Regions from separate parts of the Ectothiorhodosinus mongolicus genome, predicted to be linked through region 1. Evidence: predicted binding sites of a transcription regulator. Region 1 holds the regulator's gene; each other region holds the start of a gene.
The links. Region 1 encodes sigma-54, which starts transcription at its own class of promoters, with help from an activator protein. Its sites were predicted from a motif close to TGGCANGNTNCNTGCTT; they were not measured.

Region 1 (7,688 bases):
AACTCTCCGGCTGCTCCAACTGCAGATAAAACCCAAACCCCTCGGACACCTCAGATCGCCACTCTTGCCAGTCATCGCGACTGGCCGCCTGCCAGCGCTGCTGCGGCAGCAGCACCTGGGCATACTCATTGGCATAAAACGGCAACTGCCAATCCTCGGGAAGATCCGCGGGATAAAACCCATTTTGGAACTGTGGTCCAGCCCAGTCCCAACCACCGACACGGATTTTCGGCTGCATGTCTTCTCCTGATGAATGCATGACATGATACGCATTTTGCGCGCAATTTCATGACGACCAGACCACAAATAAGGTAATGTTGATGGCCATGGAATTGCATGCTGACTCAACCCTGAAATTGGCCCAGGCCGTACTCAAGACCGAAGCCCAAAGTATTTTGGACTTACTGCCTCGCCTCGACGAGAGCTTTGTACGCGCCTGTGATTTTTTATTGCATTGCCAAGGCCGCGTCGTCGTCACAGGAATGGGCAAATCCGGGCACATCGGCAGCAAAATCGCCGCCACCCTAGCCAGCACCGGCACCCCCGCGTTTTTCGTGCATCCCGGCGAGGCCAGTCACGGCGATTTGGGGATGATCACGCCCACCGATGTGGTCCTCGCCCTATCCAATTCCGGCGAGACCGATGAGATCCTCACCATCGTGCCCCTGATTCGTCGCCAAGCCGTGCCCTTGATCGCCATGACCGGCAACCCCAACTCCAGCCTCGGTCGCGAAGCCAGTGTCCACTTAGACATCAGCGTCAAAGAAGAAGCCTGCCCATTGGGCCTTGCGCCCACCTCCAGCACCACCGCCACTTTAGCGATGGGCGATGCGCTGGCCGTGGCTTTACTCGAAGCGCGCGGCTTTACCGCCGATGATTTTGCCCGCTCCCACCCGGGCGGCCGCTTGGGTCGCCGCCTATTGCTGCATGTGGCGGACATCATGCACAAAAACCAGCGCATCCCCCGCGTCAGCGAAGATGCGCCTATGGCCCAAGCGCTGATGGAAATCACCAAAAAAGGCCTAGGCATGACCACCATCACCGATCCCCAAGGGCAGCTCCTTGGCGTCTACACCGATGGTGATCTGCGCCGCAACCTAGACCAAGGCATGAACGTGCATGACATTCGTATCGGCGATGTGATGACTCGACAATGCAAAGCCGCTCGCCCGGATATGCTGGCCGTCGAAGCATTAAAACTCATGGAGGACCACGCCATCAGCGCCCTGCCCGTGGTCGATGCTCAAGGCCAGCTGCTCGGCGCGATACATATGCATGACTTGCTGGTGGCGGGAGTGGTTTAAACGATGAGCCAAAACCTCCTAGAACGCGCTCAAGCCGTGCGCCTACTGATTTTGGATGTCGATGGTGTACTCACCGACGGCAGCCTCTTCATCGGCGATGATGGTCAACAATATAAAGCCTTTAACAGCAAAGACGGGCATGGCCTGCGCATGCTGATGGATGCTGGCATCGAAGTGGGCATCCTCACCGGACGCCAATCCGATGTCGTGCTCCATCGCTGCCGCGACTTAGGCATCCAACACATCATCCAAGGCCGCCGCGACAAACTCGATGCCCTAACCGGCCTTTTAGAAGCGGTCGGCGTTAGCGCCGAACAATGTGCGTTCATGGGCGATGATCTGGTTGATTTACCGGTGATGCGCCGCGTCGCTTTGGGTATGGCAGTAGCCGATGCCACCTTGCAGGTTCGCGAACACGCGCATTGGGTCAGCCACTACCCGGGCGGACGTGGCGCGGTCCGCGAGGCCTGTGAGTTCCTTTTGGAAACACAAGGTCGATTGGAGGCGGCACTGGCACCGTATTTGTCATGAAGAAACGTCGCGGCTTGTTTCTCGGAGTCATTCTTGGCTTGGCGCTCGTGGTGTGGCAACTGCAAACCCAAGAGCAGCCGGCTCAGCTGTTGCTGCTGGAGAGAGATGCAGACACCGACCCCGTGGAGTTTTTCCTAACCCAGTTCCACAGTTGGGTCATGGACGAACAAGGCCAGCTGGTGCGCGAGATCACCGGCACGCGGCTCGAGCAATACCAAACCGAAGGTGACGGCAGCATTTGGAACCCCATCATGGTGTTATACGGCGAAGAACCTGCGCCCGCCTGGACCGTCCAATCCGAGACCGCCTGGGTTTCCCCAGAAGGCGATGAGATCTTGATGCAAGGCGCTGCCACCATGCGTCGACCGGGCGCCGAGGGCTTTGAGCCGGTGACCGTGAATAGCTCTGAGGTCACGGTATTCCCCGATCTGCAGCAAGCCACTACCCGGCAACACGCGCACATCATCACCCCCACTCGTGAAACCCAAAGCATCGGTATGAGCGCGGATCTAAGCAAAGACACCTTGGATATGGATGAGCGTGCGAGGACTATTTATGTGCCGCAATAAATCCTCTCTCTTCGCTGTCTTGGCCTTGGCCCTACTCACCGCCGCGCAAACCGTGTGGGCGCAAAACCAAAATCAGCGCCAACTGCCGATCTACATCGAGTCCGACAGCGCCACTCTAGATGATCAAACGGGTCTGGCGGTCTACCGCGGCAACGTCGTGATCACCCAAGGCGACACCGTCATCACTGGCGATACCGTCAAGGTATTCGCGCCGCAGCGCCAGATCGAATGGATGACCTCTGAAGGCCAGCCAGCCACCCTGCTGACCTTGGATGAAGAGGGCCAAGAAACCCGCGCCAATGCCGAGCACATGGAATATCGCCTGCAAGAAGAGTTGGCCATACTCACGCGTCATGCCGTGGTCTGGCAGGGCGAAGATGAAATTCGCGGTGATCGCATCGAGTACTTTTTAAACACCGAACAAATGCAGGTCTATGGCGGCCCCACCGGGCGCTTCCAAGGCGTGTTCAAGCCACGCGAAGAAGCCGAGGCCGCGCCATGAGGCACTTAGTGGCCACAGATTTGGTGAAGCGTTACCGCTCCGCGACCCCGGTCAATGGCGTGAGCGTCGATGTCAAAAGTGGCGAAGTTGTGGGCTTGCTGGGCCCCAATGGCGCTGGCAAAACCACCTGTTTTTACATGATCGTCGGGCTGGTTCCCTGCGATGGTGGACAGATTCTCTTGGATGGCGAGGATATGACCGCCCTGCCCATGCACACCCGCGCTCGCCGGGGTCTGGGTTACTTACCCCAAGAAGCCTCGGTGTTTCGCAAGCTGTCGGTGCGCAACAACATCATGGCGGTATTGGAGTTGCGCCAGGACTTAGATCGGGCCGAGCGCGAAGCCAAGCTCGAAGCCTTGCTCGAGGAATTTCAGATCGGGCACCTGCGCGATAACATCGGTATCAGCCTCTCTGGCGGTGAACGTCGGCGCGTGGAAATCGCCCGCGCCCTAGCCATGGAACCCGCCTTTATCTTGCTGGATGAGCCCTTTGCCGGCGTCGACCCGGTCTCGGTGATCGAGATCCAGCGCATCGTCACACATCTCACCAGCCGGGAAATCGGCGTTCTCATTACCGACCATAACGTGCGTGAAACCCTAGGCATTTGCAGCAGAGCTTATATACTCAGTGAAGGCCGTATTATTTGTGAGGGCGATACCCAGGCGGTGCTGGCCGATCCGCAGGTACGCCGCGTCTATTTAGGCGAACATTTCCGGCTTTGAATATCACGTAATCCACAACCCTATGCTCAAATCCTCCGTCCAGCTCCGCCTCGGTCAAAATCTGACCATGACGCCGCAGTTGCAACAGGCCATCCGCCTGCTGCAACTCTCGACGCTGGAACTTCAGGCCCAAATCCAGGAGACCCTCGAGACCAACCCCATGCTCGAAGCCGAGGATGGCAACGAATCCGGGGCCGAAACAGACGAAGATTCCTTAGAAACTTCGGCATTACCCGGCGCCGAACCAAGCGATCACTATGATGCCAGCGGCAACCCCGAAGCCGAGGTCATTCCCGAAGAGCTTCCCGTAGACAGCCAATGGGACGATATTTACGACATGCCCGTGAGTTTTGGCTCGGCGGACAGCGAGCAAACATTGGACGTTTTCGAGAACCAAACAGGCCCGGGCGAAAGCCTGCAGGATCACCTGCTCTGGCAGCTCAATCTATCTCCCATGAACGACCGTGACCGCAGCATCGCCATCACGCTCATCGATGCGATTAACGACGACGGCTATTTAGGCGAGCCGCTGGAGAATATCTATGCGGGCCTGATGGCTCAGGGCATGTCGGACCTGGAGATGGATGAAGTCGAGGCCGTGCTGCGCCGGGTGCAGTATCTCGATCCGGTGGGCGTGGGCGCCCGCAGCCTGGCCGAGTGTTTGAGTTTGCAGCTGCTGCAATTTGATGCCAGCACGCCACATCTAGATCTGGCGCGCACCATGGTCAGTGATTATCTCGATCAAATCGGCGCCCGCGACTTTCGCCGCGTGCAAAAACAGCTGGGCATCGACGATGAGGTTCTCAAAGCCGCTATCCAGCTGATTCAAAGCCTGAACCCGCGCCCCGGCGCCCTAATCAGCAGCACCTCGACCGAATACGTCATTCCCGATGTCTTTGTGCGCCGTGTGGGCGGGACTTGGCGCGTTGAACTCAATCCCGACATTGCCCCGCGCCTGCGCATCAATCCCTTGTACGCCAGCTTTGTGCGCCGCGCCGACACCAGTCAGGACAACCAATATCTGCGCGATAATTTACAAGAGGCGCGCTGGTTCATCAAAAGCCTACAAAGCCGCAACGAGACCCTGCTGCGCGTCGCCACCGCGATTGTCGAACATCAGCGCAGCTTTCTCGAAAAGGGCGATGAGGCCATGAAACCGTTGGTACTGCGCGACATCGCCGAGCAACTAGAGATGCACGAATCCACCATCTCGCGCGTCACTACCCAAAAATTCATGCACACACCGCGCGGCGTGTATGAATTCAAACACTTTTTCTCCAGCCACGTCGGCACAGCCGATGGCGGCGAATGTTCAGCCACGGCCATTCGTGCGATGATTCGTAAGCTGGTGGCTGAAGAGCCGCAGGGCAAACCGATGAGCGACAGCAAGATTGCGCACATTTTGGTGGACCGCGGCATACACGTAGCAAGACGGACAGTGGCCAAGTATCGTGAGGCCATGGACATCCCACCATCCAATGAGCGCAAAAGCCTGCTTTAGGCCGCACTCATTCATTCATGCAGTTCCAAAAGAAAGGAGTTCATCATGCAGATCAACGTTACCGGTCATCACGTCGAACTGACCGATGCGCTGCGCAACATCATCAACGAAAAATTCGAGCGCCTGGAGCGCCATTTTGACAATGTCATCGACGTCCATGTGGTTCTCACCGTCGAAAAACTGCAACAAAAAGCCGAAGCAACGATTTTGGTGTCCGGTAACCGCATTCATGCCGAAGCCAGCAACACCGATATGTATGCGGCGATCGACGCCATGATTGACAAGCTGGATCGCCAGGTCGTCAAGCACAAAGAAAAACTCAAAGACCATCACCGCGCCGAAGGCTCGCATCGCAATCATCTGGAATGACTATGAATCTTGCTGCTTTACTGGATCCAGAGCGTATTGCCCACCTGCCTGAGGTGAGCAGCAAAAAACGCGCCCTGGAAATGCTCAGTGACATGCTCTCCAAAGCCATGCCGACACCTGATGGTGAGGACATCTTTGATAGCCTGTTGGCGCGCGAGCGCCTTGGCAGCACGGGCCTGGGCCATGGGGTAGCCATTCCCCATGGTCGCATGGCCGGGCTCGAAGAGGCGGCTGCAGCTTTGATCACTTTAGATACGCCGGTGGATTACGATGCCCCCGATGGCGAGCCAGTGGATATTCTGTTTGCCCTGATCGTGCCGGAAGAAAGCACTGAAGAACACCTCCAGATCTTGGCGCAGCTGGCCAAAATGTTCTCCGACAACCAAATCCTGTCCAATCTGCGCGAGGCTTCCACGCAAGAAGCGCTGCTCGCCCTCATCCAACACTGGAGCGAGACCCAGGTCTAGCCCGTGAGCAGCCCCTGCGCCAAAGCGTTGACCCTGCATGGCGTGTTCTTGCGGGTCTTTGAGCAGGGCGTGTTACTCACCGGCGCCAGCGGTATTGGCAAAAGCGAGCTCGCCCTGGAGTTGGTGAGCCGTGGCCATGCGCTCATCGCTGATGACACCCCAGAGTTCACCGCTGAGGCCGATCAAGTCATCGGCCGCTGTCCGGAGCTCTTACAAGGCTTTATCGAGGTCCGTGGGCTGGGGATACTGCACTTGGGCCGCCTGATGGGGGAGAATGCCATCGCCAAGCAACAGCGGCTGGATCTGCTGATTGAACTGATCTCCCCGGCTGCTGCCAAAGTCGATAATCGCTTAAGCGCCAAACAAGAGGACCGCGAGATTCTCGGCAGACCATTCCCCGTGTGGCAGCTGTCCATGGCCTCCGGCCGCAACCTCGCGGTGATGGTCGAGATGGCGGCGCGCTCCCATGCGCTGGCGCAAAGCGGGTATGATGCCGCCAGCGATTTGCAAAACCGTCTGCGCCAACAGCTAAGCACCGATACCCCATGAGATTGTTCATCATCAGCGGCTTGTCCGGATCCGGCAAAACCATTGCCTTACACGCCTTGGAAGACGCCGGCTTTTACTGCATGGACAATCTGCACCTCGGTCTGGTGAGCGGTGTGGAGCGCGAGTTGCTCAACACCGAACCCCACCTCTATGAGGACGCAGCCATCGGCATCGATGTGCGCAGCGGCCTGGAAAAACTCTCCAAACTCGATCGCATCATCGCCGAGATGCGCGGCATGGGCGTCGATTTGCATCTCATCTTTCTCAAAGCCGACAACGAGACCCTGCTGCGCCGCTTTAGCGAAACCCGCCGCAAACACCCCCTGTCTCGCGATGACACGCCGCTGTTAGACGCCATTGAGCGGGAACAGCAGCTACTCTCACATGTGGCGGATATGGCAGATCTGGTGATCGATACCACCCCCTTAAATGTCCACCAACTCACGCAGCTGATTCGTGAGCGCACCGGCATGGGCAAGGACAAGTCCAAAGGCCTGTCGCTGCTCATCCAATCCTTTGGCTTTAAGATGGGTGCGCCTTTGGATTCGGACTTTGTGTTTGATGTACGGTGCCTGCCCAACCCCCACTGGGAACCACCGCTGCGCAAGCTCACCGGCCATGACCATGAGGTCATTGAGTTTCTGCGCCGCCATGAGTCGGTCGAGCAAATGCACCAGTCATTAAAAGACTTCCTCAGTCAATGGATACCGGTTTTTGAGAAGGAAAACCGGCGTTATGTCACGGTTTCGGTCGGTTGTACTGGCGGACAGCACCGCAGCGTCTATTTAGTGGAGCGTTTGGCCGATCATTTCCGTAAACTACGCGGCCATGTGGTGACGACACGTCACCGAGAACTGTCTTAAACAAACCCGAGTTGTCTCATGTCTGTTGGTCTGTTGCTCATAACCCATAACCAAATCGGTGAAGACTTATTGCACACTGCCGCCTCGATGATGGGCGAGGTGCCGCTGGAGACGCGCTGTTTGCCGGTCTCTCAAAGCGAGGACCCGGATCAGCTGTACGAACAAGCCATGGAAGCCTACGAGGCGCTGCACACCGGCGATGGCATGTTAGTCCTCACCGACATGTACGGCTCAACGCCCAGCAACATCGCCAATCGGCTGCTGCACCAACCCAAGGTGCAAGTCATCGCCGGCGTCAACCTGCCGATGCT
Region 2 (7,688 bases), 490 kb from region 1:
GCCGATACTCCGGCAAAAATCGCTGCGCCATCACGGTTCGTTGCCCGAACTGAGTCATGGTTTCTAAGATAACGCTTAGATTGGGATCCTCTGGCCTTAAGCGAAAAATCGAAGCTCCGCCCATGCCATCCAGAGGTTTCACAATGATGTCCTGTTCTCTGGCCAAAAAATCCCGAATTCTTTGCGGGTCGCGGGTCACCAAGGTCGCAGGACAACAGTCAGGGAACCAGGCGGTAAATAGTTTTTCATTGGCATCACGCAGTGCCGCCGGATGATTGACCACCAAAGTACCTGCCTGCATCGCCAGTTCAAGCAGGTAAGTGGTGTAGATGTATTCCATGTCAAAAGGCGGATCCTTGCGCATCAGCACGATATCCATGCTGGCTAGGGTAGAGGTCTGCACCTCACCCAGCTCAAACCACACGCTGGGGTCATCCTGAACCCGAACCACGCGGGTTTGGCATTGCACCTGCCCGCCCTCCAGCCAGATATCGGACTGTTCCAGATAGTGAACTTCCCAGCCGCGCGCTTGCGCCGCCAGCAACATGGCAAATGTCGAATCTTTCTTGATGTTGATCTGCGCGATGGGATCCATGATCACACCGAGGCGAAGTGGGGTCTTATTCATGCCTGCAAGATAAACCAAAAACCGCTCAAAATCCCGCTAGAGCGCACATGCGCTTAACGCATATCTCCGCAGCGTGATTGTAGGATTGCTAAAGCTGCCAATCCTGCGGTTTCGGTGCGCAAAATACGCGGACCTAAGGTTAGACCCCGAAAGCCGGCCGTTTGTGCTTGCGCGATTTCTCGAGGATCCAAGCCGCCCTCAGGGCCAATCAATAAATGCGCACCCGATACAGGGCAATCCGCCACAGACAAGCTTTGTGAGGCGCCAGGGTCTAAGTAAAAGCAGCCCCATTCCGCAGCCGATGTTTCCCCCATTTGATTGATCCAATTGCTCAATGCCAAGACGGGGTGCAATAGAGGCAAGTCATTGCGGCCACATTGTTCGCAGGCGCTAATGACAACGCCCTGCCAATGCTGCAGGCGTTTGGCCAAACGTTTGGCATCATCTGGCCCGACGCTGCGTTGGGCGATCACCGGCTGAATCTCAGCAACGCCCAGTTCAGTGGCCTTTTGCAGAATAAAGTCCATGCGCTCGCCCTTGGCCAGTCCTTGAGCCAATTGGATGCGCCATTTTGGGCGAGTGTCTCGGTTCACAAAAGTATCGATAACGGCCCGAGATTCCCGCCGCTGCACGTCTATCAGCCGCGCCTCATGCTCGCCACCTTGTCCATTAAATAAAACCAGCGGTGTGCCTACGCGCAGCCTCAGTACTTGCACCAGATGGCGATGCGCGCGTTCATCCAGGATCAGCTCTTGCCCGCAGTGCAGTGGCTGATCGACATAACAGCGGTTGAGTCTCATCCCTACAGCATATCGGATTGTCGCCAGCGATCCATGGCCCGGTAAGACAAGGCTTCTGATAAATGAGTCATGGTGATGTTCACGGATGCTTGCATGTCGGCAATGGTGCGGGCCACGCGAATAATCCGATGACGGCTGCGTGTGGATAGGCGAAAGCGTTGCATCGCTTGCTCTAAAAGCGCCTGGGCAGGCGCATCAAGTGCGGCAAACTCCGCTAACTGATGGCCCAATAGCTGCGCATTAAGGCATTGCTGACGGTTGATTTGTCTATCCTGACAGGCGCTAACGCGGGCGCGAATGGCCGCAGAATCCTCGGCTTTTGCGTCTGGACTAGTGTTCAGGCCGCTGGGGCGGGGCACTTCGATGCACAAATCCATGCGATCCAAAAAGGGTGCCGAGAGCCGGTTGCGGTGTCTGCGGCGTTGCTCCGCGGTGCACTCACATCGCTCCCCCAGATCGCAATCAAATCCCTGAGGGCAGGGGTTCATCGCCGCCACCAGTTGAAATTGTGCTGGGAATGTCGCCTGTTGGGCGGCGCGTGAGACATTCACTTCGCCGCTTTCCAATGGCTCGCGCATTACATCCAAAACGCCCTTTCTAAATTCCGTCAATTCATCCAAAAACAGCACCCCATTGTGGGCCAGCGAGATTTCACCGGGTCTAGGGCGCGCTCCGCCGCCAATCAGTGCAATGCCTGAAGCCGTGTGATGCGGTGCCCGGAAGGGCCTCGCCTGCCAGTGCTGCAAATCAATGCCCTGATAGCTGATGGCGTGGATGGCTGCGGTCTCCAGTGCTTGATTTGTGGTCATCGGCGGTAAAATCCCCGGCAGTCGTGTGGCCAGCATGGTTTTGCCGGTCCCGGGCGGTCCGATCATCAAGAGATGATGGTGGCCACTGGCAGTCACCTCAACGGCCCGGCGCGCCAAGCCCTGTCCCTGTACATCCGCCATATCGGGGTAGGAAGGGCTTTGCGTTTGAATATCGGATGTGCCTGTATGCAGCTCAAGCGGGGGATTGTCGCGGAAATGGTCACAAATGGCGCTAAGGTGATTGGCCGCTATCACTTCTACCCCATCCACTAGCAGGGCCTCAGCCGCATCGTGTTCAGCAACAAACAAACGATGCTTTTGCGTTTTTGCGGCCAGCGCCGCGGTCAATACGCCGCCCACACCGCGAAGCTCGCCGGTGAGTCCCAATTCACCGATGAACTCAGCCTGATCCAGCGCATTTGCGGGTATTTGCCAAGAGGCGATCAAAATGCCGATGGCTATGCCTAAATCAAAGCGGCCTCCCTCTTTGGGCAGATCAGCAGGAGCCAAATTCACGGTGATGCGCCGCGCTGGGAACTTATAGCCGCTGGTGATAATGGCGGCGCGCACGCGTTCACGACTTTCTTTGACCGCGGTTTCTGGCAGGCCAACGATGCCAAAGCGCGGCAGGCCATTGGCTAGATGAACCTCAATGGTGACTTCGGGCGCCTTCAGGCCCAGTAAGGCCCGGCTGGTGATAATGGCTGGATTCATGGTGTGTGATGACTAATGGTTAAACGAGTTGTGACCTATATCATTGGGGGCTAACGTTCCTATGGAGAGGTGTCGGTGAACCTCGCTAAGGTGTAGGTAAGCCCCAAACCTCGGGAGTCCATCGTGTTTAGTAAGGCACTCGTGCCGCTTATTGCTCTGAGCCTCATGCTGGCAGTTGCCGGTATGCCTGCTTTGGCGCAAACGCCATCGCAAGAATCCCTAGATGCTAATCCGCAAACCCGTTTAGATGTGACCGCTGATCACCGGAAATTCCAACGTTTGTCGCGTGAGTTTGCCTCGGGCCCAGAAGTCACTGAGGCCTGTATTCATTGTCATACTGAAGCGGCGCGCCAAGTGCACAACAGCATCCATTGGACCTGGGAATATGATCAACCCGAGACCGGCCAGCGACTGGGTAAGCGCTTTGTGCTGAATAATTTCTGTCTGGGGATTGCCGGCAGTGAACAGCGCTGCGCCAGTTGTCATGTGGGTTATGGCTTTGACGGTCCAGACTTTGATTTCACTGCGGAGAACCGCGTGGACTGCTTGGTCTGTCATGACAATACCGGGACTTACAGCAAATTCCCTACGGCAGCAGGTCATCCCTTATATGAAGACACGATGTTTCGCGGCCGCATGGTTGAGGCGCCCGATCTGAATCACATCGCCCGCCATGTCGGTAAAACCACTCGCACCACCTGTGGCAGCTGTCATTTCGAAGGTGGCGGCGGTGATGCCGTCAAACACGGGGATTTGGACAGCAGCCTGATTGACCCACCGTTCTTTGTTGACGTGCATATGTCGCCGGAGGGCTTGGATTTCAGTTGCTCCACCTGTCATGAGTTCAGTGGGCATGTGCAAGAAGGCAGCCGCTATCACAAGAAAACCCATTCGGGTGAGGTCACGGTGCCCGGTCGCGTGAATGAACGCCCCGGCTGTCAGTCATGTCATGGCGCCGAGCCGCACAGTGCCGGTATCCATGACAAGCTCAATCAGCACAGCCAGTTTATTGCCTGCCAGACTTGTCATATTCCAGAGATGGCACGCGGCGGCTTGGCCACCAAGACGCTGTGGGATTGGTCTACCGCAGGAGAGCTTGATGCCGAGGGTCGCCCCGTGGTGCGTCGCGATGGCAATAACTATGTGACCTATGACGGCATGAAAGGTGATTTTGCTTGGGCGGAGAATTATCCACCGATCTACCGCTGGTTCGATGGCAACATGAGCTACACGCTACTCGAAGATCCGATTGATCCCAGCCAGGTCGTTGATATCAATACCCCACAGGGCGAGCCTTGGGGGCCCGGAGCTTTGATTTGGCCGTTCAAACTGGTGGATGGACGCCAGCCCTATGATGTGGTTCATCAGCGCTTATTGGTGCCGCATCTGTTTGGCCAAGATGAGTATGCTTACTGGCGCAATTATGACTGGGACCGGGCCTTGGAGTCCGGCATGCGCCAGGCCAATCTCTCCGGACAGACCAGTGCTGAATACAGCGGCCAATATGGTTTTGTGAATACGCAGATGTTTTGGAGCGTGAACCACATGGTGGCGCCCGCCGACGAAGCCTTGAGTTGCGCCTCATGTCATACCACCGGTGGTCGTCTTGAGGGCTTGCCTGGTGTGTATATCCCGGGGCGTGATCGACACTCTGTGATCGAGCTGGTGGGTTGGGTGGCTGTGCTTGCCACGCTACTGTCGGTGCTTGCGCACGGGGGCTTGCGGGTGTTTTTGGCGCGCCGCCGTCGGTCGGGAGATGAAGCATGAGTGGTGAAATTCTTTTTTCCCGCTTTGAGCGTTTTTGGCATTGGACCCAGGCGATCCTGATTTTTGGCTTGCTGTTCACCGGCCTAGAACTGCACGGAACTCATAGCAGCCTGGGCTATGAGACCGCTTACTCCGCCCATATCGTCATGGCGCTGAGCCTGATTGCTCTATGGGCTTTTGCCATCTTCTGGCACATCACTACCGGGGAGTGGCGTCAGTATGTCCCCACCCATAAGGGCATGATCCCGGTGATGCTGTATTACGCTTATGGAATTTTTTCTGGGGAAGCCAAGCCTTACACCCAGACACCATCAGCCAAACACAACCCCCTACAGCGGGTGGCATATTTCAGTTTTAAGGTGTTTATTGCTCCGGCCTTATGGATCTCCGGTGTATTGCTCTTGTTGTATGGCAGCTGGCGCTATAGCCCCTTGGGGGAGATCTTGCCCTTGGCAACGGTGGCCTATGTGCATGTCACAGCCAGCTTCGCGCTGATGATTTTCATCATCGGCCATATCTACATGGCAGGGACCACGGGTACCCCTTGGTATGCGTATTTGCGCAGTATGATCACCGGCCGCAAATAGCCGCGCGCTTAGCCACTGATTGCGTCCCACATGCACAGTGGTTCATTGTCTGAGATCGCCAAGCCATGCGTTACCGAGATGGCGTTAGCCCCGCCTGAATAATCCAAAGCGGCATGGTGGCGGGAGCTTAACTCCGCCAAAAACCAGGCGATCTCAGAGGGATGCACAACATAGCCATCACGATTGAGGTGACGCAAAAGAATCATGTTTTCCTCAACGCGAGCCAGCAGCGGTAAGGGCAGCCCGATGGGCAGGATATGCGTTTGAACCAGCCACTCCACCGGTGTTGGCTTGGCGGCTGGTAGCGGACGGGCATCAATACGAAAGTGGCCGCCACCCCCGGCTTGGCGCAGCAGTTGTTTCATCCAGTTGCTCGGAAAGCCCTCATGAATAATGAGGGTGCGCCCGCCATAGCGCTGTAAAAACCGCTCTAACTGAGCCTCTGGGCCCGGCCGAAACAGCCCAAACATTACTTCCCGCCGTTGAGCATGGCCTTTTCCAAAGCGGTGACGCGTTCTTCCATGGCCGCTAAGCGCTCACGTGTGCGCTCCAAGAGCGCGACCTGCACGTCAAACTCTTCGCGCGTGACCAGGTCCATGCGCTGAAAAGTGCCAGACAGACTGGCCTTAACGTTCTTCTCAATATCTTTCTGCGCGTTGCGCACCGATTCGGGCAGCATTTCGGTGAACTTGCGGGTCATCTCATCCAAGGTCTTGTTGTCGATCATGGTTGCTATTCCTCACCAAAGCCAAGGGCATCAGCCCAAAGTGTAGCAGTGCCGCCCGGCGCTTGCGCAAGCTGCGTGTCGAAGATGACAGAAAATATGCACCGAATGAGTGCACCTTTTCGGTGCCTTTGAACCACATTGAAGCACATGATCACTGCTGTGCTGCAGCAAACATTTCAAACTATTGTTTTTATTGAAAAATAAAACTTGGCACGGCAAATGCATATTGCATTGCGGCAGTTTCATTTTCACCACAACGATTCGCATACCGCGAGGAGAATATTAAAATGAGCAATACCTTTAGCAAGAAAATCCTAAGCTCTGCCGTTGCTGGCGCACTGTTAGTCGGTGCCGGTGGCATCAGCACCGCCAAAGCCGATTTGGAATTCAATGTCGGCGTTTTCAGTGACTACATCCTTTGGGGTACGACTGCATCCAACAACAATGCAGTAGTCCAAGGTGGAGTAGATTACGCTGATGACTCCGGTATTTATGTTGGGACTTGGATCTCCACGCTGGATGCCGACGATGGACAGGAAGTTGACCTTTATGCTGGTTATGAATTCTCAGCGGGCGACTTGGACTTTGACCTCGGCTTAGTTTACTACTACTACACTGCTGATAGTGATGCAAACTACGCGGACATCTATGCCAGCGTTGGGTTCGGGCCAGTTTATGCAGGTGTTAATTACGCTGCATATGCCAAAGACAGTGATTACGAGGGTTCCATCGTCTACACGATTGGAGGTGGCTTCGAGGTCATGCCAACCATTTCTCTCGATGGTGAAGTGGGATACACCAAACAAAAGGCCATCCTTGATACCGGCGAGGATTTTAGTTGGACCTTCTGGAGCCTGAGTCTGACCAAGAGCACCGACATGGGTGATATCTCGGTGACCTACGCGCAGACAAATGAGAGTGATATTGACGAGCTGTTTGTTGTTGGTTACAGCCTGAGCTTCTAATCCGAACTAAGAGGCACACCCATCTAATGGGGGAGCGGCCCCTTCGGGGGCCGCAACCTTCTGAGGAGCAAAAACTATGAAATTGGTTACCGCAATCATCAAGCCGTTTAAGCTCGACGACGTGCGCGAAGCCTTGTCCGAGATCGGTGTGCAAGGCATCACCGTGACCGAGGTAAAGGGTTTCGGCCGTCAAAAGGGCCATACGGAACTTTATCGTGGCGCTGAATACGTCGTGGATTTCCTGCCCAAGGTGAAATTGGAAGTCGCTGTCGATGACACGCTCGTTGAGCAAGTCATTGAAGTCATCAGCAAGGCTGCCAACACCGGCAAGATTGGCGATGGCAAGATCTTCGTCTTTCCGCTGGAGCAGGCCATTCGCATCCGTACCGGGGAAACCGGTTCCGACGCACTGTAATCAAACCCAACAGCTGACTATGTTGGCGGAGGAAACACTGTGGATACACAAGTAATAGAAGTTGCATATGCGTTGGACACGTTTTATTTCCTCGTGTCTGGCGCACTGGTCATGTGGATGGCCGCTGGATTTACCATGCTCGAGGCCGGTTTGGTTCGGACCAAAAGCACAGTAGAAATTTTGACGAAAAACATCGCGCTGTATTCGACGGCATGCATCATGTACATGCTGATTGGGTACAACATCATGTATGGCGACGGAATCAGCTCGTTTATT
Region 3 (7,688 bases), 430 kb from region 1:
AGTCCTTGTGCCGATTCTTTGCCCTGTTCACGGCGTGCCTGACAGGCGCGGCGCACCAAGGAAACCGCTTCATCGACATCAAAAGGTTTTGGCAAATATTCGAAAGCTCCGCCCTGATAAGCAGAAACGGCACTTTCTAGATCAGAGTGTGCGGTCATGATGATGACGGGCAGGTCGGGGTGATCTTTTTTGATGCGGTCAAGCATTTCTAGTCCGTCCATGCCAGGCATGCGAATGTCGGTGAGTAAGGCATCAGGTACCTCCTCATGTAAAGCTTGTAAGGCATCACCGGCACCGGCAAACGAGGTGACACTGATATCGGCACGGTTCAGTGCACGCTCTAAGACCCAGCGAATGGAACGATCATCATCGATCACCCAGATGTGCTCACGATGCGTCATCTTGTGACTCCACAGGTAGTAAAATTGAAAAATTGGTTTCACCGGGCCTTGATTCACATTCAATCAGGCCGCCATGCTGGTTGATCAGGGCTTGGGCAATGGATAGACCCAAGCCCGTGCCCCCATCTTTACCCGACACCATGGGAAAAAAAATCCGCTCACTTATGTCTTGGGCTATACCCGGCCCATTGTCGATCACCTCGATTTGCGCCACGAGCTTATGCCGCGTCTGTCCAATGGTGAACTGACGAAGCACACGTGTGCGTAAAATGACGTTGCCCGATTGATCCAAAGCTTGAATGGCATTGCGTACGATATTCAGCAGTGCTTGGATCAGCATATCTCGATCGGCGCTGATCTCAGGGATGCTGGGGTCATAATCGGTCACCCAGGTGATGGCCAAAGGCGCTTCAGCAGAGACCAATTGGCGCACATGTTCGAGGATTTCATGCACATTGATGTGCTGCATTCGGGGCAGGTTGTTGGGCCCCAGCATGCGATCTAAGAGGTCCTGCAGGCGATCGGCTTCACCGATAATGATGCGTGTGTACTCTCGTAATTCGGCATCGGGAAGTTCGCGTTCCAGTAGCTGGGCCGCACCTCGCAACCCTCCTAGAGGGTTTTTGATTTCATGGGCGAGACCGCGCAGCAAGGCGCGTGCTGCAGCATGTTGGGTGAGCAATTGTTCTTCTTTGAAGATCCGCATTTGGCGATCGATTTGCGTGATTTCCATGAGCAATTTGCGCTCGTGGCCGGGCTCGGAAATCGGCGATACTGTGATATCCACCGTCAATTCGCGGTCATGAGGCAGGCGCAGGGGTCGCTCACGCTCGGTAAACGGGTGTCCGGTTTGCAAGGACTGCCGCAAGCTGGCAATCAAGTCATCATGATCCAGTAACCACTCAGTTGCGGGCAGGCCCTCGACCCGTTTAAAGCTGTTCTCCAGCAACATTTCCGCAGCGGGATTCAAATAGCGCAGCCGCAATTGCGCATCTAGCATCACCACTGAAGTGGTCATGCTATCTAGCAGTTGACGGTGTACGCTGAGGATTTGCATGTTTTGGTTTAGTGCCGCTTAGTAATGTGCCTATGGTTTGTTGTTAGGAAAAAAAACCCCCGGCGTTGGGGCCGGGGGTTTCGGATCCCAAGTTGGATCGCAGCCCCTCTTACAGGCTGTAATACATATCGAACTCTGCGGGATGCGTGGTCATGCGCAGGCGCGTGACATCTTCCATTTTCAGGTCGATATAGGCATCGATCATGTCGCTGGAGAAAACGCCGCCAGCCATCAGGAATTCACGATCTTTGTCTAAAGCATCTAGAGCTTGATCCAAGGAATGGCAGACTTGCGGGATCATCTTTTCCTCTTCCGGCGGCAAGTCGTACAAATTCTTATCCATGGCTTCACCTGGATCGATCTTGTTCTGGATGCCATCAATGGCCGCCATGATCATGGCCGAGAAGGCCAGATAGGGGTTAGCGGTTGAGTCGGGGAAGCGCAACTCGATACGGCGTGCCTTCGGGCTGGTCACATAAGGAATACGGACCGATGCCGAGCGGTTACGAGCTGAGTAGGCTAGCATCACCGGTGCTTCAAAACCGGGCACCAGACGCTTGTAGCTGTTGGTTGACGGGTTAGTGAATGCATTGAGTGCACGGGCATGCTTAATCAAACCGCCGATCGCATACAGAGCTTCCTGAGATAGGCCACCATATTTGTCACCGGCGAAGATATTTTTGCCGCCCTTGGACAAAGAGAAGTTCACATGCATGCCGTTACCGTTATCGCCCACCAACGGCTTTGGCATGAAGGTAGCGGTCTTGCCGTAGTTATGTGCCACGTTGAGCACAACATATTTGAGAATAAGCACTTCATCGGCTTTACGGGTCAGTGCATCGGCGCCAACGCCAATCTCACACTGACCAGCGGTCGCCACTTCATGATGGTGCACTTCGGTTTTAAGGCCCATCGCATCCAAGGCCAGACACATCGCTGAGCGCAGGTCCTGTAGGCTATCAACCGGCGGCACGGGAAAATAACCGCCCTTGACAGTGGGTCGGTGACCAATGTTGCCGTCTTCAAAGACTTTCTCTGAGTTCCAAGAGGCTTCGTCAGCATCGATCCGGAAAAATGAGCCGTGAATTGAGTTGCCCCATTTAATGTCGTCAAAGACAAAGAATTCGTTTTCTGGACCAAACATACTACCGTCGGCAATGCCGGTGCTTGCCAGATAGGCTTCCGCACGCTTAGCTAGAGAGCGAGGGCAACGATCATAGCCTTGCATGGTGGCCGGCTCGACAACATCGCAGCGGATGATCATGGTGGAGTCATCGAAGAAGGGGTCCATGACCGCACTGCTGGAGTCAGGCATCAGGATCATGTCGGAGTCATTGATGCCTTTCCAGCCAGCAATGGAGGAGCCGTCAAATGTTTTACCGCCCTCAAGTACATCTTCATCGACCGTGTGTGCCGGAACCGATACGTGCTGTTCCTTACCGCGGCTATCCACGAACCGGAAATCGACGAATTTCACGTCGTTATCCTTCATCATTTTCAATACTTCACTGGTAGACATCTGTGCTCCTCCGGGGAACGAGTTGAGTTTCAGGTTGAAGCGGCGCGTCCATGCAACGCCGCATGGAGAACCTTGCAGAATTAGCTAGCAGGAACCGTGCCATCCATCCTGAAACTGCCAATATAGTGAAAACACGGCATTTTTTGCCCCGATTGAGGGCGTCGTACGCACTATTTTAAGGCATTAAGCCAAAATAAGCACCAATTCAGTGCATTTGTGTCCCGGCTAGCCGCAGCCCCAGCCCGCCCGCTATACTTTCGCCACACTTTTGGAAGCGCTCTATGTCCGTTCGAGATGTCGATACTTTTCAAGGCTTGATTTTGGCCCTGCAGGATTTTTGGGCTCAGCAAGGCTGCGTGTTGTTGCAACCCTATGATATGGAAATGGGTGCGGGGACTTTTCATGCCGCCACATTTTTGCGTGCCATCGGCCCTGAACCTTGGCATGCCGCCTATGTCCAGCCATCCCGGCGTCCCACTGACGGGCGTTACGGAGAGAATCCCAATCGATTGCAGCACTATTACCAGTTCCAGGTGCTGCTCAAGCCTTCCCCGGACAATATCCAGGACTTATATCTGGATTCCTTGCGGGCGCTCGGGATTGACCCCTTGGTGCATGACATTCGTTTTGTTGAGGATAACTGGGAATCCCCGACGCTGGGCGCTTGGGGTCTGGGTTGGGAGGTCTGGCTCGATGGTATGGAGGTAACGCAGTTCACTTATTTCCAACAAGTCGGCGGTTTGGACTGCCGACCTGTGAGTGGTGAAATTACCTACGGGCTGGAGCGCATAGCCATGTATTTGCAAGGCGCCGAGAGCGTGTACGATTTGATCTGGACACAAAGTGCGCGGGGCATCGTGACCTACGGTGACGTTTATCACCAAAATGAAGTTGAGCAATCGCGGTATAACTTCGAACAGGCCGATATCCAAGCCTTATTGTCTTGGTTTGAAACCTGCGAGGCGCAAAGCCAAAAACTGATTGAAGCCAACCTGCCTTTGCCTGCCTATGAGCAAATGCTCAAGGCTTCACACACATTCAACCTGCTGGATGCTCGCCGCGCCATTTCGGTCACTGAGCGGCAACGATACATACTTCGGGTGCGAGAACTCGCTCGAGCCGTGGCGCAGCTTTATTTTGCCTCACGTGAGCAGTTGGGCTTTCCCATGCTTTCAGGATCTGGCGCTGCCACTCAGGGTGACGTATGACGCAATGCGCTGATCTGCTCATTGAGCTGGGCACCGAAGAATTACCGCCGCGTGCTTTGCCAGAACTTGAGGCAGCCTTTGCGAGTGAGATTGACAAGGGTTTAGAGGCTGCGGGCCTGGGCCATCAGGGGTTGGAGTCCTTTGCTACACCTCGCCGTCTGGCGGTATTGCTGCGCCAAGTTCCTGCGGAACAAGCATCGCGCACCGTCGAGCGGCGCGGCCCGGCAGTGGCTGCTGCCTTTGATGATGCCGGAAAACCGACTCCTGCAGCTTTGGGGTTCGCTCGCTCCTGCGGGGTTGAGATGGCAGATTTGCAAACCTTAGAAACCGATAAGGGGCACTGGCTGGTGCATCGTCAGATGCAGTTGGGCTCTGCCTTAGCTAAGTTGTTGCCGGATATCGTTGCCACAGCATTAGCAGCATTGCCCATCCCCAAGCGTATGCGCTGGGGCAACAATGATGCCGAGTTTGTGCGCCCGGTGCATTGGTTGGTACTTCTGTATGGGGATCAGGTGATTGATGCCGATATCATGGGTATCTCTGCGGGCCGAGAAACACGCGGCCACCGTTTTCATTGCCCCGAGCCATTGCAGATCAACGAGCCCAGCGGCTATGCCGGGATGCTGCAACGCCAGGGCTGGGTCATACCTCAATTCTCAGAGCGTCGCGAACAAGTCCGTCAGCAGGTCATGCAAGCGGCAGCAGCGCTGGGTGGCCAGGCCATTATCGAAGAAGAGTTGCTTGCTGAAGTCACCGCCTTAGTGGAGTGGCCGGTACCGATTACTGGACATTTTGATGCGCGTTTTTTGTCAGTGCCTCAAGAGGCTTTGATGTCGACCATGCAGGACAATCAGAAGTATTTCCCAGTGATTGATACCGATGGTGTGCTGATGCCGCATTTCATCACCATTGCCAATATCGATTCTCAGTCTCCTGAGCGTGTGCAAGAGGGTAACGAGCGCGTCATTCGTCCGCGCTTTGCTGATGCGGAGTTTTTTTGGACTCAAGATCGTCGCCAGACCTTGGAGAGTCATCTGCCCGGCCTGAAAACAGTGATTTTTCAGCAGCGACTGGGTAGTTTGTTCGACAAGACGCAGCGCATAACAGCGATGGCCGAGTGGCTCGCGCCCCAAATTGGTGCAGACCGAGAACAGGCCAAGCGCGCCGCGCAATTATGCAAATGTGATTTGCAGACTTTGATGGTTTACGAGTTCACTGAATTACAGGGCATTATGGGTCGCTACTACGCTGCCCACGATGGTGAGACTAAGGCGGTTGCCCAAGCCCTAGAAGAGCAATATTTCCCGCGTCAGGCGGGGGATAAGTTGCCAACTTCTGCGGAGGGACAGACCCTCGCGCTGGCGGATCGTTTGGATACCCTGGTGGGGATTTTTGCGATCGGACAAAAACCCAGTGGCACTAAAGATCCCTTTGCCTTACGGCGCGCGGCTCTGGGTGTCCTGCGTATTCTCATTGAATCTCAATTGCCGCTGGACTTGCAGACACTGCTGCAGCAGGCCGCTAAGGCTTACCCAGCAGCAGTGCCGGCCGAAAAAGCTGTTCCCGAAGTGCTTGATTACATGCTCGAACGTTTGCGCGCTTACTATGCAGATCAGGGCGTGATTCCAGAAATCTTTGAATCAGTTCTGGCGTTGCGGCCTTTAAAGCCGCTGGATTTCGATGCTCGCGTGCACGCGGTAGCGCATTTCCGCGAATTGCCAGAGGCCGAGGCCCTGGCTGCTGCCCATAAACGCATCCACAATATTTTGCGCAAACAGGAAGTGGACACTGAGGCGGCAATAGTCGATGGCGAGCTTCTATCAGAAGTGGCTGAGCTGAGCCTTTTTAACGCACTAGAGGAGCTGCAGCCGCGCATTGGGGCACTATTTGATCAGGCTGACTACACTGCTGGGTTGACTGCTTTAGCAGCATTGCGAGGTCCTGTGGATACATTTTTTGAGCAGGTCATGGTAATGGCAGAAGACCCCAAGACTCGTGCCAATCGTTTGGCTTTACTGGGACAGGTCTCACGGTTATTGATTCGCGTTGCTGATCTGTCACGACTGCCTTAGCGCTGTGAAATTCCTGCTCACTATTCGCGCCTCTGTTTTTTGGCTGGGTATGGTTTTGTCGACGGTGATCGTCGGCCTGGTGATACCCTTGCTCGCACCCCTACCTTGGCGGTTACGCTACCGCCTCTTGGCTATGTGGCCGCGCTTCAATCTATTTTGGTTGCGACTTTGCTGCGGTATCCGCTACCGCGTAAACGGCATTGAGCATCTGCCGAATCAGGCTGCGATTGTCATGGCAAAACACCAATCGACCTGGGAAACCTTGGCGTTAACGCAAATTCTTCCACCGCAGGTCTGGGTGTTAAAACAAGAACTACTGAACGTGCCTGTTTTTGGCTGGGGCATGCGCTTGTTGAGCGCCATCGCTTTGGATCGCGCTGCGGGTCGTAAAGCCATGGTTGAGTTAGTTAGACAGGGCGGTGAGCGTTTACAACGGGGTCTTTGGGTGATTGTTTTCCCGGAAGGCACCCGCACCTCGCCTGGTGCGCCGCCGCGCTACCGCATGGGTGGGGCTGTTCTGGCTGCGCGCACAGGGGTACCTATTGTGCCCATCGCCCATAATGCGGGTTTGTTTTGGCCGCGCGGCAGTTTCATTAAATATCCCGGTACGATTGAAGTGGAGATTGGGCCGTTGATCCCCACTGAGGGGCGGCAAGCAGGGGACATCATGCGGGATGTTCAGCAGTGGATTGAACCACACACAAATCGCTTATGCGGCTTGTTGATGCCAACCGGCACAGCTAGTCACCCAAGCCAGAGGCATCAGGCTTAAAAAGATGCAGGGCGTTAGCAGTCGTGGCATTCGCTAGTGCCTCATGGGATTCACCACGGATGGCTGCGATTTGCTGCAGTATCTCCGCCAGCCAAGCAGGTTCGTTGCGCTCTCTGGCGTGGCCTGCTCCCGGCTGATCCGGTGCATCAGTCTCCAGCAGAAGGACATTGGCGGGGAGTGCTTGCAGTACCGCTTGCAGTCGCTTGGCTCGATCCCAGGTCACCGCGCCGCCAAAGCCAAGCATAAAGCCTTGATTCATGAGTTGCTCAGCTTGTTGCAAGCTGCCCGAAAAACTATGCACGACACCGCGTAGCCCGGGTCGTTGCCGAATGGCTTTGATCACTTGATCGACACTTTTTCTGGCGTGAATGATCACCGGTAAATCCCGCTCAAGTGCTATATCGAGCTGCGCTGTGAAATACGCCCACTGTTCCTCGAAGCGGGATAACGGCAGAGTGCCATCCAGACCGATTTCACCGATGGCAACGACATGCTGCCTTTCCTGGAGATGTGCTCTCAAATCCTCAATATGCTCAGGCTGGTGATCAGCCAGATATAGGGGATGCAGACCCAAGGCAAAATGCACGTCAGGATATTTCTGGGCAATCTCCATGACTCGTGGCCATCGAACTTTGTTGACCGCAGGAATGATCAAATGA

Region 2: a site for sigma-54 is predicted at 6,241-6,257, ahead of CKX93_RS05300 (TorF family putative porin). Genes of this name have one in related genera too.
Region 3: a site for sigma-54 is predicted at 3,063-3,079, ahead of glnA (glutamate--ammonia ligase). Genes of this name have one in related genera too.

What each region holds. Positions count from the first base shown of each region.
Region 1 covers NZ_CP023018.1:636,580-644,267, forward strand. Annotated here, with positions in the region: gene CKX93_RS02705 (hypothetical protein) at 1-238, opposite strand, end outside; gene CKX93_RS02710 (KpsF/GutQ family sugar-phosphate isomerase) at 327-1,304, shown strand; gene CKX93_RS02715 (KdsC family phosphatase) at 1,308-1,835, shown strand; gene lptC (LPS export ABC transporter periplasmic protein LptC) at 1,832-2,404, shown strand; gene lptA (lipopolysaccharide transport periplasmic protein LptA) at 2,391-2,906, shown strand; gene lptB (LPS export ABC transporter ATP-binding protein) at 2,903-3,628, shown strand; gene CKX93_RS02735 (RNA polymerase factor sigma-54) at 3,651-5,129, shown strand; gene hpf (ribosome hibernation-promoting factor, HPF/YfiA family) at 5,175-5,498, shown strand; gene ptsN (PTS IIA-like nitrogen regulatory protein PtsN) at 5,501-5,965, shown strand; gene CKX93_RS02750 (hypothetical protein) at 5,969-6,514, shown strand; gene rapZ (RNase adapter RapZ) at 6,511-7,377, shown strand; gene CKX93_RS02760 (PTS sugar transporter subunit IIA) at 7,396-7,688, shown strand, end outside.
Region 2 covers NZ_CP023018.1:1,122,635-1,130,322, forward strand. Annotated here, with positions in the region: gene gshB (glutathione synthase) at 1-628, opposite strand, end outside; gene CKX93_RS05270 (16S rRNA (uracil(1498)-N(3))-methyltransferase) at 682-1,428, opposite strand; gene CKX93_RS05275 (YifB family Mg chelatase-like AAA ATPase) at 1,431-2,951, opposite strand; gene CKX93_RS05280 (tetrathionate reductase family octaheme c-type cytochrome) at 3,075-4,718, shown strand; gene CKX93_RS05285 (cytochrome b/b6 domain-containing protein) at 4,715-5,305, shown strand; gene CKX93_RS05290 (hypothetical protein) at 5,314-5,775, opposite strand; gene CKX93_RS05295 (accessory factor UbiK family protein) at 5,775-6,032, opposite strand; gene CKX93_RS05300 (TorF family putative porin) at 6,320-6,997, shown strand; gene glnK (P-II family nitrogen regulator) at 7,074-7,412, shown strand; gene CKX93_RS05310 (ammonium transporter) at 7,452-7,688, shown strand, end outside.
Region 3 covers NZ_CP023018.1:1,067,659-1,075,346, forward strand. Annotated here, with positions in the region: gene ntrC (nitrogen regulation protein NR(I)) at 1-401, opposite strand, end outside; gene glnL (nitrogen regulation protein NR(II)) at 388-1,458, opposite strand; gene glnA (glutamate--ammonia ligase) at 1,568-2,977, opposite strand; gene glyQ (glycine--tRNA ligase subunit alpha) at 3,259-4,185, shown strand; gene glyS (glycine--tRNA ligase subunit beta) at 4,182-6,257, shown strand; gene CKX93_RS04965 (lysophospholipid acyltransferase family protein) at 6,262-7,029, shown strand; gene CKX93_RS04970 (TatD family hydrolase) at 6,998-7,688, opposite strand, start outside.